DNA from 2 places in the Pseudomonas sp. B21-028 genome. Region 2 is predicted to be linked to the other one. Evidence: riboswitches for the same ligand, from Rfam matches in the RefSeq annotation. Region 2 holds a riboswitch; the other holds the start of a gene.
What was found. Region 2 has a riboswitch for cobalamin ahead of LOY35_RS10565 (CbtB-domain containing protein). Riboswitches for the same ligand answer to the same signal wherever they lie in the genome.
Positions count from the first base shown of each region.

Region 1: linked by a shared signal. The riboswitch ahead of cobO (cob(I)yrinic acid a,c-diamide adenosyltransferase) and the one ahead of LOY35_RS10565 (CbtB-domain containing protein) in region 2 are both predicted to bind cobalamin.

Region 1 is NZ_CP087184.1:4,867,005-4,871,414, forward strand. It holds gene bluB (5,6-dimethylbenzimidazole synthase) at 1-334, opposite strand, end outside; gene LOY35_RS20920 (cobyrinate a,c-diamide synthase) at 331-1,731, opposite strand; gene cobO (cob(I)yrinic acid a,c-diamide adenosyltransferase) at 1,728-2,354, opposite strand; cobalamin riboswitch at 2,435-2,635, opposite strand; gene LOY35_RS20930 (hypothetical protein) at 2,795-3,379, shown strand; gene LOY35_RS20935 (sorbosone dehydrogenase family protein) at 3,446-4,410, shown strand, end outside.
Region 2 is NZ_CP087184.1:2,317,977-2,322,386, reverse strand. It holds gene cobW (cobalamin biosynthesis protein CobW) at 1-1,028, opposite strand, end outside; cobalamin riboswitch at 1,126-1,341, opposite strand; cobalamin riboswitch at 1,705-1,928, shown strand; gene LOY35_RS10565 (CbtB-domain containing protein) at 2,034-2,222, shown strand; gene LOY35_RS10560 (CbtA family protein) at 2,234-2,941, shown strand; gene LOY35_RS10555 (cobalamin biosynthesis protein) at 2,938-3,342, shown strand; gene cobM (precorrin-4 C(11)-methyltransferase) at 3,422-4,168, shown strand; gene nfuA (Fe-S biogenesis protein NfuA) at 4,406-4,410, opposite strand, start outside.

The sequences.
Region 1 (4,410 bases), 2.5 Mb from region 2:
TCAACGCCGCCACCAGCACTTCGGCGCAGTCATTGATGCCCTCGACCTTGAGCTTCATGAATTCATCACTGCGTTCGCCCAGGGCCTCGGCGGTGCGAATACGCTCCTGCTCCACCAGTGCCCGGATATTTTCCCGCAGGGCACGATCACTGATGCGGATGAACCGCCAAGGTTGCATCAGGCCCACGCTCGGCGCCTGGTGGGCGGCCTCCAGCAGGCGCCGCAGCAACTGGGGTTCTACGGTGCCACCGGTGAAATGCCGCATGTCGCGGCGCTCGGCGATGGCGCGGTAGATGGCGTTGCGTTCGGCCTGGGGAAATGCGTTGTCGGTCATGGTCTCTTCGCGAGCAGGCCCGCTCCCACAGAGAATTGTGAACACCCATCCAATGTGGGAGCGGGCTTGCTCGCGAAAGCGGCCTCAGGGTCCGGCGCCAACAACGCGGCAATCGCCCGCGGATTCGACGGAAAATAGAAATGCACATAGGACGCCGTCATCCGTCCCTGCCGGAACACCGCCTCCGCACCACGTCCGCCGTTAGGGCTATGGCCACGGGCGATCGGCTCCAGGTCAGTGCTGGTCAGCGAATGATGATAGGTATGTCCGCGCAAAGTGCCTTCCGGCAGCTCCACCGATTGCAGCGCCAGAGCGGCCAGGCGCTTCTGCATCTGCGCGTCACCGGCGAGCAACCCGAGCAGCTCGGCGCGATTGCCCTCGACATCGGTCAGCGAATCCAGCAGATACAACATGCCGCCGCACTCCGCCAGCAACGGCTTGCCGGCGTCGTGATGCGCACGGATCGCCGCCAGCATCGGTGCGTTCCGGGCCAGGGCAAGGTGATGCAGCTCAGGATAACCGCCAGGCAGGTATAGGCTGTCCGCCTCGGGCAGTTCGCGGTCATGGATCGGTGAAAAAAAGCGCAACTGCGCGCCCATGGCTCGCAGCAGATCGAGGCTCGCGCCATAGGTGAAGGCAAACGCTTCGTCCCGGGCCACGGCGATGCGGACCCCGTCGAGCCATGGTTGCGCGACGACTACCTCGGGCGCGGCGAATGTCACCGCTGGCGGAAGCGTCACTTCGCACGTGCCGGCCAGGGCCTCGGCTGCCGCGTCGAGGCGCAGGTCCAGGTCGTTCAACTCGCTGGCCTGGACCAGCCCGAGATGACGACTTGGCAGTTCGATTCCGGTTTCCCGGGACAACGCGCCATACCAGCGCAGGCCTTCGGTGAGGCTGCCTTCAAGCAATTGCGCGTGACGGACAGTGCCAACCCGGTTAGCCAACACGCCGGCGAACGGCAGGTCCGGTTGATAGCGCGCCAGCCCCAAGGCCAGGGCGCCGAAGGTCTGGGCCATGGCCGTACCATCGATCACCGCCAGCACCGGCACGCCGAAATGCCGCGCCAGGTCGGCGCTGGACGGCGTGCCGTCGAACAATCCCATCACCCCTTCGATCAGGATCAGGTCCGCTTCGGCGGCCGCCTCCCACAACAGCCGTCGGCTTTCCTGCTCGCCGACCATCCACATGTCCAATTGATAGACCGGCGCGCCGCTGGCACGCTCCAGGATCATCGGATCGAGGAAATCAGGGCCGCATTTGAATACGCGTACCTTGCGCCCCTGGTTGCGATGCAACCGGGCCAGGGCAGCGGTGACCGTGGTCTTGCCCTGCCCCGACGCCGGGGCGGCAATCAATACCGCCGGGCACTGGCGGTCTGGAAACGAAGCGTCACTCACAGTTCGACGCCTTTCTGTGCCTTGATGCCGGCCTGGAAGGCGTGCTTGATCATGCCCATTTCGGTGACAGTGTCCGCCAGCTCGATCATTTGCGGCTTGGCGCCGCGACCGGTCACCACGACGTGCTGCATGGGTGGACGCGCCTGCAGGTCGCTCAGTACCTGGTCGAGATCGAGGTAACCGTGCTTGAGGGCGATGTTCAATTCATCGAGCACCACCAGGCCAATGGACGGATCATTCAGCAGTTGGCGCGACACGGCCCAGGCCGCTTCGGCCGCGGCAATGTCGCGTTGTCGATCCTGGGTCTCCCAGGTAAACCCTTCGCCCATGACGTGAAAGCGCACCTGCTCCGGGAAACGCCGGAAGAACAATTCTTCCCCGGTGCTGCTGCGGCCCTTGATGAACTGCACCACGCCACATTGCATCCCATGCCCCATGGCCCGGGCCAGCATGCCGAACGCAGAACTGCTCTTGCCCTTGCCGTTGCCGGTCAACACCAGCAGCAAGCCGCATTCGTTAGGGGAATTGGCGATGCGCTCGTCGATCACGGCTTTCTTGCGCAGCATGCGCGCCAGGTGACGCTCGTCGCGGTCGGACGCATCTGTATCGGGGGAGCTGGTCATGGGGAAGCCTCCGTGGGGAACTGGATAACGGCAGGCGGGCACGGGAAAAGACGGCAACAAGCCTGGCATCGCCCACCGTGATGCCGTTGGATGAATCAGGCCGGTCTCCGGGCTCATGAGCGGCGTGATGCCGGGCTGCGCGCCTTCCCATGTCGAGACACAGTGGCTTGCTGGCAGCTTTGACTCATTTACCGTTGCGGGGGCAGCGCCGGGTTCTCACCGGTTTCCCTGTTTCACTCTGTCGACCCGGGTCACAGAGCACCTGAAACAAGTCGCGAAGGTTAGAGGGTTGGGGGTGGAGCGTCAATTAAAGCCACCGCGAGCCCAGCGCTGATCATGGGTCCAGATCAATAAAGTGACGCCAATCTTGTGTCACGCTACAGCAAGTGATATCAAATAGGCATTACGACCCAATATCACAAGAACAAGGGGGCAAAAACATGCAAGGCATGATCATCAGCAATCCGAGGCTGGAATTCCTGCGCCCGGTGCTGGAACGCTGGTTTGACTGTATCGACCGCTACAACGCGGTGCGCGGCGATAACGATACGCCCTACTGGTTCGATGAAAAGGCCAATCTCGGCCTGCTCTCTGCCGCCGCCTGGATGGCCGAGATGATCACGCTGCAGAACACCGCGACCCGCAAACAGAATGAAGAAGGCGAACGCAATGTCAGTGCCGACCTGTTCATTGCCGGTGCCGATGATCGCGCTTTCATCCAGGCCACCCAACGCTGGCCGAAGGTCAAGAGCCTCAACCTGACCCAGCCCCTGCAGGATGTCACCAGCGATGCCAAGCGCATCAGCTATGCCACCGACCTGAAGCTGGGCTGCCTTTTCGTCGCTCCGCAAAAAGCCCAGCAAAGTGCTACGCCTGAAGAACTGCAGGACATGATCGATGACCTGCAAAAGGAGAACACCTGCGCCGTGGCCTGGTACTTCCCTTACAACTATCGCAAGTTGCGCAACGAGGCCGGTCATTACCACCCGGGCATCGCCGTGCTGTTCAAGCAGGCCCACGGCTGACCGGTTGAACCATCGCCGGTATATGCTTCTCTATGAATAACCACGTGCATTCATAGGGAAGCCAGCATGCTCAAGCCACCACACCTCCTGATCGTAGCCCTCGCCGCAGGGCTTGTCGCTTGTGGCGAGTCTTCCACACTGCAAGTCTCCGACGGCATCGGCCCGTCGCCAAAACTGCCCGAACCGAACAAAACGCTGGTCCCCACCGTCAACATCGCCGAAGCCGTCGGCTGGCCTCAGGGCGCCAAGCCAACCGCGGCCGAAGGCTTGCAAGTGGCAGCGTTCGCCGAAGGGCTGGACCATCCGCGCTGGCTCTACGTACTGCCCAATGGCGACGTGCTGGTGGCGGAAACCAACGCGCCGCCCAAGCCGGACGACGCCAAGGGCATCCGTGGCTGGGTAATGAAAAAAGTCATGGGCCGCGCCGGCGCCGGAGTCCCCAGTCCCAATCGCATTACGTTGTTGCGTGACGCCGATCACGATGGCATCGCCGAAACCCGCACGGTCTTTCTGGAAAACCTCAATTCGCCATTCGGCATGACGTTGGTGGGCAATGACCTGTACGTGGCCGACACCGATCGGCTGATCCGCTTCCCCTACAAGGATGGCGACACGCAAATCAAGGCACAGCCGATCAAGGTCGTCGATCTGCCGGGCGGGACCATCAACCACCACTGGACCAAAAACGTGATTGCCAGCCGTGACGGCAGCAAGCTCTACGTCACCACTGGTTCGAACAGCAACGTCGCGGAAAATGGCATGGAGGCGGAGGAAGGCCGCGCGGCGATCTGGGAAGTGGACCGCGCCACCGGCAATCACCGCATTTTCGCTTCCGGCCTGCGCAACCCCAACGGACTGGCCTGGGAACCGCGCAGCGGCGCGCTGTGGACAGCGGTGAACGAGCGGGATGAGATCGGCAGCGACCTGGTGCCGGACTACATCACCTCGGTCAAGGACGGCGCTTTCTACGGCTGGCCCTACAGCTACTACGGGCAGAACGTCGACGTGCGGGTCGAGCCACAGAACCCGGC
Region 2 (4,410 bases):
AGCCCGGCATCCAGTGCCTGGCCGATCAACACCAGGCGCGTCACCCGCGCTTCGTCGGCGCCCCACTGGCGGTCGAAATGCTTGTCGAAACGCGTGCCGACCCCTTGGATCAACAGGCGCATCGGCTTGTTCGGGATCGCCGCGAAACCCTTGACCCGCAGCACGCCGTGTTGGACCACCAGTTGGGTCAGCGCATCCATCAATAGGCTTTCGTCGGCCTGGGGCAGTTCGATGGAAATGGAATCGAAAGCGTCATGATCGTGGTCGTCATCATCGCCGTCATGATGGTGGTCATGGTGGCTGTGGCGGCTGTCGATGTGTTCTTCGGAACCGGCACCCAGGCCGATCAGCACCTCCAGCGGCAGGCGACCGCTGCTGGCTTCGATGACCTTGACCGCCGGAGGCAGTTCTTCGGCCACTTCAAGACGGACTTTCGCCAGGTCTTCCGGGCTGATCAGGTCGGCCTTGTTGAGGATCACCAGATCGGCGCTCGCCAACTGATCGGCGAACAGTTCGTGCAGCGGCGATTCGTGGTCCAGGTTCGGGTCGAGCTTGCGCTGGGCATCGACCTGGTCGGGAAAGGCGGCAAAGGTGCCGGCGGCCACGGCCGGGCTGTCGACCACGGTGATCACCGCATCGACGGTGCAGGCACTGCGGATTTCCGGCCACTGGAAGGCCTGGACCAGCGGCTTGGGCAAGGCCAGGCCGGAAGTTTCGATGAGGATATGGTCGAGGTCGCCGCGCCGGGCCACCAGTTCGCGCATCACCGGGAAGAACTCTTCCTGCACCGTGCAGCACAGGCAGCCGTTGGCCAGTTCGTAGACGCGACCGCTGGCTTCTTCTTCGGTGCAACCGATGGAGCACTGCTTGAGAATTTCGCCGTCGATGCCCAGCTCGCCGAACTCGTTGACGATGACCGCGATACGGCGGCCCTGGGCGTTGTCGAGCATGTGTCGCAGCAACGTGGTTTTGCCCGAGCCGAGGAAACCGGTAACGATAGTGACGGGAAGTTTGGCCAGTGTTTTCATCGGATGCCCTTTGGCAAGGTGGCGGGCAAACGGGACGACAACCGCAGGCACAAGGGTGCGCGGAAGATTTCGCCACCGGATCACCCCGCCCGGTTGTAGTGAGAATCTGTCTCGAGGCAGGTCTCCTGGCTGACGGCGGGCCGGTTCCGGCTTTTCATGGAAAGCCCTGGCAATTCCTGCGCCTTCCCGTGCGGCATGCACAGTGGCCTGGCAGGAACGTCACCGTTCACAGTTGCGGGGGCAGCCGCGGCTTGGACCGCGTTCCCTTCTTAGCTTCGGCGCAAACCGAAGAACCTCGAAGGCGCAAGGCTACGCAGGGTGTGCGGGCGGGTCAATGTCTGCAAGCAGGCTCAAGGACAACTCATACCGTGGGAGCAAGGCTTGCCCGCGACAAACGATGACGCGGTTTGCCCCATGGCACCGCGTCGTCTGGATCGCGAGCAAGCTTTGCTCCCACTTGGGTGTTTCCATATCAGATCCAGCTCCTGACGTTGACGCCCCACCCCGCCCCATGCTCTCCTGTGCATGGTCCGTGTGGCGGGTTCTGTTAGTTCAAATTTGGATGCCGGAGCTCCATAGCCAAGGCGCTGTGACGAGTCATAGCCCGCTATGGCGAGGAACAGCAACGCAGGATATGGAGTTCTGGCATCCGAAGTTGAGCTAACAGAACCCGCTACACAGACCATTTGTTACGGGTGCCCTTCACAGGGTGAAACGGGAAACCGGTGAATCGTGTGCTTTACTTCAAGGCCACGTCAGTCCGGTGCTGCCCCCGCAACGGTAAGCGAGCGAAGCGTCAGATCCACTGTGCCCGATGGCATGGGAAGGTGACGCTTGCAGGCAAGGCCAAGACCCTGCCCCTCGTGAGCCCGGAGACCGGCCCGTAATTCAAACATCAACAAACCCGCGGTGGGCGGGCGCTGTTCGGATCCTGACGGGCTTTTGCCCGAGGTTTCATTGCGCTCGATTTACCCACTGGCCAAGACAAGAACAGAGGGAAGCGCCATGTCGACCATCAGCACCACCGCCCGCACCACCAGCAGCACCACGACCCTGAGCCAGCGCCTGAGCGCGGCGATCCTCGCTTCGATCCTGGGTGCAGGCCTGGTCTATTTCGCCGGTTTCTCCCACATCGAAGCGGTGCATAACGCGGCCCACGACACCCGCCACAGCGCCGCCTTCCCGTGCCATTGAGACCTGCCGACATGATCAAGCGTATTGCGCAAACCGCCGGGTTCAGTGGTTTGCTGGCCGCCCTGCTGCTGACCCTTCTGCAAAGCCTATGGGTTTCGCCGCTGATCCTGCAGGCCGAAACCTACGAAAAAGCCCCGGCTGCCGAAACCCCTGTCGAGGCCCATCAGCATGCCGACGGCGTCGCCCATACCCATGATGCCGAAGCCTGGGAGCCCGAAGATGGCTGGCAGCGCGTGCTGTCCACCACTGGCGGCAACCTGGTGGTCGCGGTGGGTTTCGCCCTGATGCTGGCGGGTCTGTACACCTTGCGCGCCCCTACCCGCACCTCCCAGGGCCTGCTCTGGGGCCTGGCCGGTTATGCCACCTTCGTCCTCGCGCCGACCCTCGGCCTGCCGCCGGAACTGCCCGGTACCGCGGCGGCCGACCTGGCTCAACGGCAAATGTGGTGGATCGGCACCGCGGCGTCCACGGCCGTGGGCATCGCCCTGATCGCGTTCGGCAGGCATTGGCTGCTCAAGCTGCTGGGCGTGGCGACTTTACTGGTACCCCACGTCATCGGCGCACCGCAGCCGGAAGCCCACTCGATGCTGGCGCCCGAAGCCCTTGAAAGCCAGTTCAAGATCGCCTCGCAATTGACCAACGTCGCGTTCTGGCTGGCCCTGGGCCTGATCAGCGCCTGGCTGTTCCGCCGTGACGGCCAAGCTCACCACGAGGCATGAATAGCGGGCAGGTGCTGGTGGTCGGCCTGGGCTGCCAGCGCGGCTGCCCGGCCAGCGTGTTGCGCACATTGCTGGAGGAAACGTTGCTGTCCCATGACATCGCACTTGAGGCGGTGACAGCCCTGGCCAGTATCGATCTCAAGCGTGACGAACCGGGCCTGCTGGAATTGGCGGAGCAACTGGCCCTGCCGCTGACCTTCTTCGGTGCCGCCCAGTTGGCAGGTTACAGGGAACGGCTCAGCCACCCTTCGCAGATCGCTTTCGAGCGCACGGGTTGCTACGGCGTTGCCGAAAGCGCGGCGCTGGCCCTCGCCGAACAGCTTGGACAGACCGCCGCCACCTTGCGGATTCCCCGCCAGAAGTGCGCCCAGGCTACCCTGGCATTGGCGGTCGCGTCGTAAAACCCGATAATCTCGCCCCATGGATCATGAGCGATCTTCATTCTGGCGTCGCTCCCCCACCTTATTTCAGGAACCGGTCATGACCGTCTACTTCATCGGCGCCGGCCCCGGCGATCCGGAATTGATCACCGTCAAGGGCCAGCGGCTCGTACGCAGCTGCGCGGTGATCATCTATGCCGGCTCCCTGGTGCCCGCCGCCGTGCTCGAGGGCCATTGCGCCGAACAGGTGATCAACAGCGCCGAGCTGCATCTGGAACAGATCATCGCGCTGATGGAGACAGCCCATCGCAACGGCCAGGACGTCGCCCGGGTGCATTCGGGCGACCCGAGCCTGTACGGCGCCATCGGCGAGCAGATACGGTGCCTGCGGGAACTGGGCATCCCCTTCGAGATCATTCCCGGCGTGACCGCCACCTCAGCCTGCGCCGCCCTGCTGGGCGCCGAACTGACCTTGCCGGACATCTCCCAGAGCGTGATTCTTACCCGCTACGCGGACAAGACCGCGATGCCCGCCGGAGAAGAACTGGTTAGCCTGGCGCAGCATGGAGCGACCATGGCGATCCACCTGGGGGTCAATCATCTGGAAAAAATCGTCGGTGAGCTGCTGCCCCACTACGGCGCGGATTGCCCGATTGCCGTGATTCACCGCGCGACCTGGCCGGATCAGGATTGGGTGATGGGGACGTTGGCGGACATTGCCGCAAAGGTGCAGGCCAAGGGCTTTCGCCGCACGGCGCTGATTCTGGTGGGACGGGTGCTGGGCAACGATGTGTTCAGCGACTCATCGCTCTACCGCGCCGGGCATGCTCATCTGTACAGGCCTTGACCCATAAAATCAAATCAACACAGAACCTGTGGCGAAGGGACTTATGTGGCAAGGGGATTTATGTGGCGAGGGGATTTATCCCCGCTGGGCTGCGTAGCAGCCCCCCCAACCCTGAGTTGGAGATATCTCAGGTGGTTGAGGGCCGCTACGCGCCCCAGCGGGGATAAATCCCCTCGCCACATAAATCCCCTGACCGCATAAATCCCTTCGCCAATCCCCTCGCCACAACAGCGACGATCAGT